2 regions of the Streptomyces sp. NPDC102258 genome follow, and region 2 is predicted to be linked to the other one. Evidence: riboswitches for the same ligand, from Rfam matches in the RefSeq annotation. Region 2 holds a riboswitch; the other holds the start of a gene.
The links. Region 2 has a riboswitch for ZMP and ZTP ahead of ACZ6ZT_RS24195 (bifunctional 5,10-methylenetetrahydrofolate dehydrogenase/5,10-methenyltetrahydrofolate cyclohydrolase). Riboswitches for the same ligand answer to the same signal wherever they lie in the genome.
Positions count from the first base shown of each region.

Region 1 (5,820 bases), on a different contig from region 2:
AAGCCGACCGCGTCCAGCCCCAGCCCGGCCACGTACCGCCACTGCCGCAGCGCCCGCAGGAACAGCGCGGTGTCGACCCCCGACCCGGTCCCCGGCTCCGCCGCCCGCGCCGCCATGGCCTGCAACACCGACGCCGTACCGAAACAGACGGCCGCACCCAGCGCGCAAAGCATCCCAATCAGCACGAACCGACTGTAGGCCCCGACCGGCGTCCCCACCCGTGACAAGGGTGTGACTACGGCCCGATTCCCTCCCCCCGCGTCCCGTTCTAGTCTGTCGGCCATGGACAGCAGTACGACCGGACACCCGAAGAGCGCCCCCCGCCGCCGCATGCGCTCCAGCGCCGTCGCCCTCGGCGGGATGGGCCTGCTCGCCGCCACCCTCGTGGCGTGCGGCAGCAGCGACGAGCCGGACAAGCGCTGCGCCTCGCGCTCCTCCCTGAACCACCTGAACATGAAGGAGTGCAAGAGCGGCGGCTCCGGCGCCTACTACTACGGAGGCACCGTCAGCAAGGGCAAGGTGAGCGGCGGCAGCTTCGACAAGTCCGCCGTCACCCGCGGCGGCATCGGCGGCGGCAGCCACTCCGGTTCCTCCGGCGGCTGAGCGCCCGGATGCAGCGGCACACCATCGAGCCCCGCCCCGACTGGCAGAAGACCGTCGAGGAGCAGGGGCTCATCTACCCCCTGACCCGCTACCCGGACGACTCCCTGCGCCCCTACTGGGACGAGAGCGCGTACTACTCCTTCACCCTCCCGGAGGTCGAGGCGCTGGAGGGCGTCGTCGAGGAGCTGCACGCCATGTGCCTGGCCGCGGCGGCCCACATCGTCGAGCACGACCGCTTCGCCGACCTCGGCATCACCGACCCGAAGCTGGCCGCGCTGATCGCCGAGTCCTGGCACCGGCGCGCCGAACAGCCCTCCCTCTACGGCCGTTTCGACCTGCGCTACGACGGTGACGGCCCGGCCAAACTGCTGGAGTACAACGCCGACACCCCCACCTCCCTGGTGGAGGCGGCCAGTCCGCAGTGGTTCTGGATGGAGGAGCGCTTCCCCGGCGCCGACCAGTGGAACTCCCTGCACGAGCGGCTCGTGGAGGCCTGGCGCCGGCAGGCGGAACTGCTGCCCCCCGGCCCGCTGCACTTCGCGCACTCCGAGACCGACGAGCTCGGCGAGGACCTGATGACGGTGGCCTACCTCCAGGAGACCGCCGAACAGGCCGGCCTGGACACGCACGCCCTGTCCGTGGAGCAGATCGGCTGGGACAGCCTCTCGGGCCGGTTCGTGGACGAGAAGCTCCGCTTCATCCGGGCCTGTTTCAAGCTCTACCCCTGGGAGTGGCTCGCCGAGGACGCCTTCGGCCCGCAGGTCCTCGGCACCTACGACCACGGCGGCGGCTCCGGCAGCACGGTGTGGATCGAGCCGCTGTGGAAGATGCTGCTGGCCAACAAGGCGCTGCTGGCGATCCTGTGGGAGCTCTTCCCCGAGCACCCGAACCTGCTGCCCGCCTACCTCGACGGCCCGCGCGAACTCGCCGAGCCCGGTTCGCGCGGTTACGCGGCCAAGCCGCTGCTGGGCCGCGAGGGCGCCGGGGTCACCCTCCACGGGCCGGACGGGGACGACGGCCCCTTCGTCCCGGCCGAGGGGGAGACGTACGTCTTCCAGGCGCTCGCCCCGCTGCCCGACTTCGACGGCAACCGCGTCGTGCTCGGCGCGTGGGTGGTCGAGGAGGAGGCGGCGGGGCTGGGCATCAGGGAATCGGCGGGGCCGGTCACGGACGAGTACGCCCGCTTCCTGCCCCACGTCATCCTCTAGAGCCCCTGGCCCCCCGCCCCCCGCCCCGTGCGCTACGCCAGCACCTGCCGCAGCCGGTCCAGGCCCCAGTCCAGGTCCTCCTTGCTGATCACCAGCGGCGGGGCGATGCGGATGGTCGACCCGTGGGTGTCCTTCACCAGCACCCCGAGCTCCATCAGCTTCTCGGAGATCTCCCGGCCCGTGCCCCGGGACGGGTCGATGTCGACGCCCGCCCACAGCCCGCGCCCGCGTACGGCGGTCACCGCGCCGCCGCCGACCATCAGGTTCAGTTCCCGGTGCAGGTGGTCGCCGAGCTCGGCGGCGCGCTGCTGGTACTCGCCCGTGCGCAGCATCGCGATGACCTCCAGGGCGACGGCGCAGGCCAGCGGGTTGCCGCCGAAGGTGGATCCGTGCTCGCCCGGCCGGAACACCCCGAGCACGTCCCGGTCGGCGACCACGGCGGAGACGGGGACGACCCCGCCGCCCAGGGCCTTGCCCAGCACGTACACGTCGGGGACGACCCCCTCGTGGTCGCAGGCGAAGGTGGCGCCGGTGCGGCCGAGGCCCGACTGGATCTCGTCCGCGATGAAGAGCACGTTCCGCTCGCGCGTCAGTTCCCGTACGCCCGCCAGGTAGCCGGCGGGCGGCACCAGGACCCCGGCCTCGCCCTGGACCGGCTCCAGCAGGACGGCCACGGTGTTCTCGGTGACGGCGTGCGAGAGCGCGGTGAGGTCCCCGTACGGGACGATCTCGAAGCCGGGCGTGTAGGGACCGAAGTGGTCGCGGGCGTCGTGGTCCGTGGAGAAGGACACGATGGTGGTGGTGCGGCCGTGGAAGTTGTCGGCGGCGACCACGATCTTCGCGTGCCCGTCCGGCACGCCCTTGACCTCGTAGCCCCACTTGCGGGCCGTCTTGACCGCCGTCTCGACGGCCTCCGCGCCGGTGTTCATGGGCAGCACCATCTCCTTGCCGCACAGCTCGGCGAGCTGGGCGCAGAAGTCGGCGAAGCGGTCGTGGTGGAAGGCGCGGGAGGTGAGGGTGACGCGTTCCAGCTGCTCGTGGGCGGCGTCGAGCAGACGGCGGTTGCCGTGGCCGAAGTTGAGCGCCGAGTACCCGGCGAGCATGTCGAGATAGCGGCGGCCCTCCACGTCGGTCATCCACGCGCCCTCCGCCGTACGCACGACGACGGGCAGGGGGTGGTAGGTGTGCGCGCTGTGCTCGTCGCCTGCGCGGATGGCATCAGCAGTTGTCGACACGGGGTCTCCGATCGTCCGTCTGGCCGGTGACGTGGATGGCGTCCTTTCTATCGTCGCTCGGAACCGGGACGGAGAAACCTTTCCACCGGCGCGCCCTCCGGAGCGGCGCGGGCCCGCTAGGGTGGGCGGTACGCACGGCGACTGGCGCACGGAGAACGAACTCCGGGGAAGCCGCGCGCGCACGACGACCGCACACAGGGCCGCTCGCCTGGGCCTCGCGGGGACGAGAGACGACATCGACCCCGGAGGAACCGCCATGAGCGCACACCACCGTCACCCCGCCCTGCTGGCCACCGATCCCGAACTGGCCTCCTTCGTCGCCGCCGAGGAGGACCTCCAGGCGCGGACGCTGCGGCTGATCCCCAGTGAGAACTACGTGTCCGCCGCCGTGCTGGAGGCCTCCGGCACGGTGCTGCAGAACAAGTACAGCGAGGGCTACCCGGGCCGCCGCTACTACGAGGGCCAGCAGAACATCGACCGCGTCGAGGCCCTCGCGGTCGAGCGGGCCAAGGGCCTGTTCGGGGTGGACCACGCGAACGTCCAGCCGTACTCCGGCTCCCCGGCCAACCTGGCCGTCTACCTCGCCTTCGCGAAGCCCGGCGACACGGTGATGGGCATGGCCCTGCCGATGGGCGGGCACCTCACCCACGGCTGGGGCGTCTCGGCGACCGGCTCCTGGTTCCGGGGCGTGCAGTACGGGGTGCGGCCCGAGGACGGCCGCGTCGACTACGACGCGGTGCGCGAGCTGGCCCTCGCCGAGCGCCCGAAGATCATCTTCTGTGGTGGTACGGCCCTGCCGCGCACCATCGACTTCGCCGCCTTCGCCTCGATCGCCGAGGAGGCCGGCGCGGTCCTCGTCGCGGACGTCGCCCACATCGCGGGCCTGATCGCGGGCGGCGCCCACCCGTCCCCGGTGGGCCACGTCGACGTGGTCTCGACGACGACCCACAAGACCCTGCGCGGGCCGCGCGGCGCGATGCTGATGTGCCGCGAGGAGCACGCGAAGGCCCTCGACAAGGCGGTCTTCCCCGGCCTCCAGGGCGGCCCCCACAACCAGACGACGGCCGGGATCGCGGTCGCGCTGCACGAGGCGGCGCAGCCGGCGTTCACGGCGTACGCGCACGCGGTCGTCGCCAACGCGAAGGCGCTGGCCGCAGCGCTGCTGGAGCGGGGCTTCGACCTGGTGTCGGGCGGCACCGACAACCACCTGATCCTGATCGACCTCACCTCGCGCGGGGTGCCGGGGAAGATCGCGGCGAAGGCCCTGGACCGGGCGGGGATCGTCGTGAACTACAACACGGTGCCCTTCGACCCGCGCAAGCCCTTCGACCCGTCCGGCATCCGCATCGGCACCCCGTCGCTCACCTCCCGCGGGCTCGGCGTCGCGCACATGCCGGCCGTCGCGGAGTGGATCTCCCGGGCGGTGGACGCGGCGGCGAAGGGCGACGAGACGGCCCTCACCGCGGTCCGCGCCGAGGTCGCCGAGCTGATGGCCGCCTTCCCGGCCCCGGGGCTGCCGCTGTAACCCGGGGAGCCCGGGGAAACCCGGGGAACCCGGGGGTTCCGGCCGCCCCGCTACCGCCCGGTACCCCTGCGGGGCCCGGGCGGGGGGCGGGGCCGGCCCCGGACATTCCGGCCGGCGGCGGGCACGGGCCCGCCCCGGCACCTGAGAGAATGGGGCCATGGCTTCTGATCGTCCTCGCGCGCTCTCCGGCATCCAGCCCACCTCCGGCTCGTTCCACCTCGGGAACTACCTCGGAGCCATCCGCCAGTACGTCGCCCTGCAGGAGACGCACGACGCCTTCTACATGGTGGTCGACCTGCACGCGATCACCATGCCGCAGGATCCCAAGGACCTGCGCGCGAACACCCGCCTCTCCGCGGCGCAGCTCCTCGCGGCCGGCCTGGACCCCGAGCGGTGCACGCTCTTCATCCAGAGCCACGTGCCGGAGCACGCCCAGCTCGGCTGGGTCATGAACTGCATCACCGGCTTCGGCGAGGCCAGCCGGATGACCCAGTTCAAGGACAAGTCCGCGAAGTCGGGCGCCAACAACGCCACCGTCGGCCTGTTCACGTACCCGATCCTCCAGGTCGCGGACATCCTCCTCTACCAGGCGAACGCCGTCCCGGTCGGCGAGGACCAGCGCCAGCACATCGAGCTGACCCGCGACCTCGCGGAGCGCTTCAACCAGCGCTTCGGCCAGACCTTCACCCTGCCGGCCGCGCACATCGTCAAGGAGGTCGCGAAGATCTACGACCTCCAGGACCCGACGATCAAGATGTCGAAGTCCGCGTCCTCCCCCAAGGGCCTGATCAACCTCCTCGACGAGCCCAAGGTCACCGAGAAGAAGATCAAGAGCGCGGTCACCGACACCGAGGCCGAGGTCCGCTTCGACACCGAGCACAAGCCCGGCGTCAGCAACCTGCTCACGATCTACTCCACCCTCACGGGCGAGAGCGTCCCCGCGCTGGAGGCGAAGTACGAGGGCAAGGGCTACGGCGCGCTCAAGACCGACCTGGCCGGCGTGATGGTCGACTTCGTCACACCCTTCAAGCAGCGCACCCAGGAGTACCTGGACGACCCGGAGACCCTGGACTCCCTGCTGGCCAAGGGCGCGGAGAAGGCCCGGGCCGTCGCCGCCGAGACCCTGGCCCAGGCCTACGACCACCTCGGCTTCCTGCCCGCCAAGCACTGACGGACAAAGGCCCCTGGCGGCCGAGGGGGTGCCGGCGCCACACTGATGCGGCAGCACCCGCCACCCAGACGGAGGAGA
Region 1 is NZ_JBVJLO010000014.1:194,562-200,381, reverse strand. It holds gene ACZ6ZT_RS23625 (DMT family transporter) at 1-173, opposite strand, end outside; gene ACZ6ZT_RS23620 (hypothetical protein) at 283-603, shown strand; gene ACZ6ZT_RS23615 (glutathionylspermidine synthase family protein) at 612-1,811, shown strand; gene rocD (ornithine--oxo-acid transaminase) at 1,844-3,046, opposite strand; ZMP/ZTP riboswitch at 3,174-3,267, shown strand; gene ACZ6ZT_RS23605 (serine hydroxymethyltransferase) at 3,303-4,571, shown strand; gene trpS (tryptophan--tRNA ligase) at 4,729-5,742, shown strand.
Region 1: it holds a riboswitch for ZMP and ZTP, as region 2 does, so the genes downstream of both, ACZ6ZT_RS23605 (serine hydroxymethyltransferase) here and ACZ6ZT_RS24195 (bifunctional 5,10-methylenetetrahydrofolate dehydrogenase/5,10-methenyltetrahydrofolate cyclohydrolase) in region 2, are expected to answer to the same signal.

Region 2 (5,820 bases):
ACCAGTCCTCCCCGCGCCGCCACGCCGTCGTCATCGGCGGCAGTCTGACCGGGCTCCTCGCCGCCGCCGTGCTGGCCGAGCACGCGACGGTCACCGTCATCGACGCGGACCTGCTGCCCGAGGGGCCGGCCCCGCGCCGCGGCCTGCCGCAGGGCCGGCACACCCACCTGCTGTGGTCGGGCGGCGCCCGGGCCATGGAGGCGGTCCTGCCCGGCATCCTCGACGAGCTGACGGCCGCGGGCGCCCTGCGCCGCAGCCTGCCCACCGACCTGGTCACCATGACCGCCCAGGGCTGGATCCCGCGCTGCGCGGAGAAGCAGTTCAACATCTCGTGCAGCCGCGATCTGCTCGACTCGGTGCTCCGCGCCCGGGTCACCGGCCTCCCGGGGGTCGGCACGCTCCAGCGCAGCCGGGTCCAGGGCCTGGAGGGCACGGCGGCCCGGGTCACCGGGGTCCGCGTCGACACGCCCGAGGAGCGGGGACGGCTGGTGGCGGCCGACCTCGTGGTCGACGCGAGCGGGCGCGGCTCGCGGGCGACGGCCTGGCTCGGGGCGCTGGGCGTGGACGGCATCCGGCAGGCCGGGGTCGACTCCGGCCTCGTCTACGCGACCCGGATCTTCGAGGCCCCGGCCGGGGCGCACGAGGCGGGTTTCCCCATCGTCAACGTGCAGTCCGACCCGCGGGTGCCCGTACCGGGGCAGACGGCCACGATCGTGCCGATCGAGGACGGCCGCTGGCAGGCCACCCTCTCCGGCACCCGGGGCGGGCAGCCGACCGGCGACCCCGAGCGGTTCATCCCCTTCGCCAAGGGCATGCGGGACCCGATCGTCGGTGAGCTCCTGGAGGGCAGGAAGCCCCTGACGGACGTCGCCGTCACCCCGGGCACCGCCAACCGCCGGATCTACTTCGAGAAGGCGGCGCTGCCCGACGGCTTCTTCGCCGTCGGCGACTCGGTCGCCACCTTCAATCCGCTGTACGGGCAGGGGATGACGGTCGCCGCCCAGGGGCTGCTGGCCGTACGGGCGCTGCTCCGGGAGAAGGGGCTCGCCCATCCCGGCATCGGCCGCGAGGCGCAGCGCGCGCTGGTGCCGCAGGTGGCCACCGCCTGGGAGCTGGCCACCTCGCAGGACATCCTGTACCCGGGGGCGACCGGGATGAAGCCGAAGGCGGGGAGCGGTCTGCTCAACGCGTACGTAGACCGGCTGATGACCGGGGCCACCACGGACGAGGTGCTCACCGCCGCGCTGTTCAAGGTGATCACCATGAGCGGTGCGCCCACCGACTGGCTGCGCCCGTCGGTGGTCTGGCACGTCCTGCGCGCCTCGGACCGGGGCGCCCTGAAGGCGCCGCCGCTCACCGCGGCCGAACGCGCGGTCGCCGGCCTGGACGCGCCGGCCGGCGCGGTGGACCCGGCCGGCCCGGCCGGTCCCGCCGACCCCGTCGGCCCGGCCGACCCCGCCGATCCCGTCGGACAGGCCCGGTGAGCGGCAGGTTCCTGGACTGCCTGCCGGGGTCCCTCATGGTCCTGGCGCTGCTGGTCAAGGCGCCGGCCCTGCTCCGGGACTGGAACCGGCCGCTGAACCGGGCCGCGTGCGCGCTGCTCGTCCTCGGCGCTCCGATCACCTTCCTGGCCTCACCGCCGACGATCGCGGCGGTCAACCGGGCGACCGGGGTGGTCAACTTCTCCGCGCCGCTGGTGTTCTGCCTGCTCACGCTGTTCTCCGGGGTCTGCGTGGTGCTGGTCCTGCAGTGGCGCGGCGGTCCGCCCGAGGCCGTGCGGCGGGCCACCCGGCTGACGGTGGGCGTCTTCGGCGCGGCGGCCGCGGCCATCGTCGTCCTGTTCGTGATCGGGGACGCGCCGGTGGAGCGGCTGCGGGACCTGGACACGTACTACGCGACGACGCCCTGGATCCGGGAGATGATCGTCTGCTATCTCGCGGCGCACACGGCGGGCACCTCGGCCCTGACCGTGCTGTGCGCGAAGTGGCTGCGGCGGGCGGGCCGTTCGCTGCGGCCGCTGCGCGGCGGGCTGGCGCTGATCGTGCTGGGCGGGCTGCTGGACCTGGCCTGCCTCGCCGCCAAGTGGGCTGCGGTGGCGGGCCGCTGGTGCGGCCGCGACTGGGTGGCGCTGTCCACGGACGTGGCGCCGCCGCTGGCCTCCGCCTCCGCCCTGATGGTCGGCGCGGGCTTCCTCGTGCCGCTGGCCGGCGGCTCGGCGTTCTGGCGGGACCTGCGCCAGTACCGCCTGCTGCGCCCGCTGTGGAGCGCGCTGCGCCCCTTCGCGTCCCGCAGCGTGACGACGGTGCCGCTGGCCTGGTGGTCCCCGCTCGGGATCCGGCTGGTCCACCGCGAGTCGGTGATCGACGACGGGCTGCTGGCCCTGGCCGGCTGGTTCGACCCCGCAGTCCGGGAGGCGGCGTACGAGGCCGCGCGCGGCCAGGGGCTGGACGGGGCGGCCGCCTCGGTGGTGGCGGACGCCGCCATGCTCGCCGCGGCCTGCCGGAGCCGGGAGGCCGCGGACCGCGCGGGCACGGTGCGGCCCCCGTCCCGGCCTGCCGGGGAGGACGCCGGGCACCGCCTGGACGGGCCGCCGCTGGCCGCCCTCGCCCGGGCCTTGCGGACCTCCCCCATCGTGGCGGCGGCCGGCCGCTGAGACCCCGCCCGGCCGGAGCCGGCGCGGGGCCCCCGGCCCGGGCGCGCGCGGTCAGTGGTCCGCGAGGAGCTCCGCGAGGTCCAGGCCGGCCTGTGCGGCGGCGGCCCGGACGGTCTGCTCCAGCAGGACGGCGATGGTCATCGGGCCGACTCCGCCGGGCACCGGGGTGATCAGGGAGGCACGGGCGGCGGCCGACTCGAAGTGGACGTCGCCGACGTTGCCCTCGTTGTAACCGGCGTCCAGGACGACCGCGCCGGGCTTGATGTCCTCGCCCCGGATGAACTCGGCCTTGCCGACGGCGGCGACCAGCACGTCGGCCTGGCGGACGATCGAGGGCAGGTCCACGGTGCGGGAGTGACAGTAGGTGACCGTGGCGTTGCGCTCCAGCAGCAGCATGCCGGCGGGCTTGCCGAGGATCGCGCTGCGGCCGACGACGACGGCGTGCTTGCCGGTGAGGTCGACGTCGTACGCCTCCAGCAGCCGCATGATGCCGTCGGGGGTGCAGGAGACGAAGCCGGGCAGGCCGAAGCCCATGGCGGCGAAGGAGTGCATGGTCACCCCGTCGACGTCCTTGCCCGGCGCGATGGCCTCGAAGGCGGCGCGCTCGTCGATGTGGTGCGGGACGGGGTGCTGGAGCAGGATGCCGCTGATCTCCGGGTCCTCGGAGAGGGCCGTGAGCGCGGCGACGAGCTCCTCGGTGGTCGTGGAGGCGGCCAGCTCCACGTGGCGGGAGGTGATCCCGGCCTTGGCGCAACGGTTCTGCTTCATCCGTACGTAGGTGACGGAGGCGGGGTCCTCGCCGACGAGGACGGTGGCGAGGCAGGGCGCGGTGCCGGTGCGCCCGGTGATCTTCGCCGCGAGGGCGGCGGTCTGCTCGGAGATGCGGCGGGCGAGGGCGGTGCCGTCCATCAGGCGGGCGGTGGCGGTCGTCATGGGGTCTCCTGGACGTCGCTGCGGGCGCGGAACGCGGAACGTGTGACGCCGATCACGGACATCGATCACGGGATGTGGATCGCGGAACGTGGATCGCGTGTCGCCCAGGCGCGCGGCAGTCGACGTACGGAGGTGGCCGTACGCCGGGCCGCTCCCCGGTGGTGATCCACCCGAACGCCAGTCACGGCCCGTCGCACAGTCTAGTCGAGGTATCCGGTGGTTGCCGGAGCCTCGACCTGGGACGATCGGGACATGACGCGCACTTTCGACCATCTCGTCGCGGAGGCCGATTCCGTCTCCGTGGACGGCTGGGACTTCTCCTGGCTCGACGGCCGGGCCACCGAACAGCGGCCCTCCTGGGGGTACCAGCGGCTGCTGGGCGAGCGCCTGGCCCGGGTCCGCTCCGCCCTGGACATCCAGACCGGCGGCGGCGAGGTGCTCGCCGGCGCCGGTCCCCTGCCGCCGCTGACCGCCGCCACCGAGTCCTGGCCGCCGAACATCGGGAAGGCGACGCGGCTGCTGCACCCGCTGGGCGCGGTGGTGGTCGCGGACGCCGACGAACCGCCGCTGCCCTTCGGCGACGAGGCCTTCGAGCTGGTCGCCAGCCGGCACCCGGTGACCATCTGGTGGGAGGAGATCGCCCGGGTGCTGACACCGGGCGGCACGTACCTCTCGCAGCAGGTCGGTCCGGCGAGCGTGTTCGAGCTCGTCGAGTACTTCCTCGGCCCGCAGCCCGAGGAGGTGCGGCGCGGCCGGCACCCCGACGACGCGGTCGCCGACGCCACGAAGGCGGGCCTGGAAGTCGTCGATCTGCGCTCCGAGCGGCTGCGGACGGAATTCCATGACATCGGAGCCGTGATCTACTTTCTCCGGAAGGTGATCTGGATGGTGCCCGGCTTCACGGTCGGGCAGTACCGGGACCGGCTGCGCGAGCTCCACGAACGGATCGAGCGCGAAGGCCCGTTCGTCGCGCACACCGCCCGGTTCTTGATCGAAGCCCGCAAAAAGGGCTGACGTCGGGACCTGCGGAAGGCGCGGATCCGGGGCGGACGGATCCGCGTGGGATCGGTTGCGCGGCCACAGCGTGGCGCAGGTCACTCAATTCAGCGCGTAACGAATCGACTCGGGCATGCGATGAACCGACAGGTGTCCTCGCGCGGCCCCGGAATACCGACCCCCCTCGGGTCTGTTTCCCGAGTTCGCGCGATGATGTCCCGCCCACCCCTTATCTGTTCGCAACGAGAGGCTCCTTGTGTCGCTCAGCCCGTCCCGTACGTTCCCTCCGGAGATCGCCGAATCGGAGGCCCTCGTCGCGCTCGTCGAGCGCGGCCGCGAGCAGGGTCACATCAACGGTGACGATGTGCGTCAGGCCTTCGAGGCCGGCCGCATCCCGGTGGACCAGTGGAAGCGGGTCCTGCGCAGCCTGAACCAGGTCCTGGACGAGGAGGGTGTCGCTCTCCACGTCAGCGCCGCCCCCGCCACGAAGGCCGCCGCCAAGAAGCCCCGCAAGGCAGCCGCCGCCCCCGCCCGCACCGTGACGAAGAAGGCCGCCGCCGCGCCGCGCCCCATCGGCGCGCGCAAGACCGCGGCCACCGCCGCCCCGGCCACCGCCGCGGCGATATCCGCTTCGCCGGCCGCCGCCGAGGACGAGGCGACGGCCGGGGCCGCCGCCGAGCCGAAGAAGCGCACGGTCAAGAAGGCCGTCGCGAAGAAGGCCACGGCCACGAAGAAGACCGCCGCCACGAAGAAGGCCGGCGGCAAGGACGGCGACGAGGCCGAGACCCCGGCCGCCGAGGGCGAGGACTGGGCCGTCGAGGACCTCGCCGACGAGGCCGAGGAGGAGACGCCCAAGACGGGCGGCACCCAGGGCTTCGTCCTGTCCGACGACGACGAGGACGACGCTCCGGCGCAGACGGTCATGGTGGCCGGCGCCACCGCCGACCCCGTCAAGGACTACCTCAAGCTGATCGGCAAGGTGCCGCTCCTCAACGCCGAGCAGGAGGTCGAGCTCGCCAAGCGCATCGAGGCGGGCCTGTTCTCCGAGTACAAGCTCGAAGAGGAGGAGGACCACAAGCCCGCGTTCAAGCGCGAGCTGGAGATCCTCGTCGAGGACGGCCGCCGGGCCAAGAACCACCTGCTGGAGGCCAACCTCCGCCTCGTGGTCTCCCTGGCCAAGCGCTACACCGGCCGCGGCATGCTCTTCCTGGACCTGATCCAGGAGGGCAACGTCGGTC
Region 2 is NZ_JBVJLO010000015.1:127,033-132,852, forward strand. It holds gene ACZ6ZT_RS24185 (NAD(P)/FAD-dependent oxidoreductase) at 1-1,484, shown strand, start outside; gene ACZ6ZT_RS24190 (MAB_1171c family putative transporter) at 1,481-2,653, shown strand; gene ACZ6ZT_RS24195 (bifunctional 5,10-methylenetetrahydrofolate dehydrogenase/5,10-methenyltetrahydrofolate cyclohydrolase) at 2,705-3,586, opposite strand; ZMP/ZTP riboswitch at 3,682-3,781, opposite strand; gene ACZ6ZT_RS24200 (methyltransferase domain-containing protein) at 3,839-4,600, shown strand; gene ACZ6ZT_RS24205 (RNA polymerase sigma factor) at 4,839-5,820, shown strand, end outside.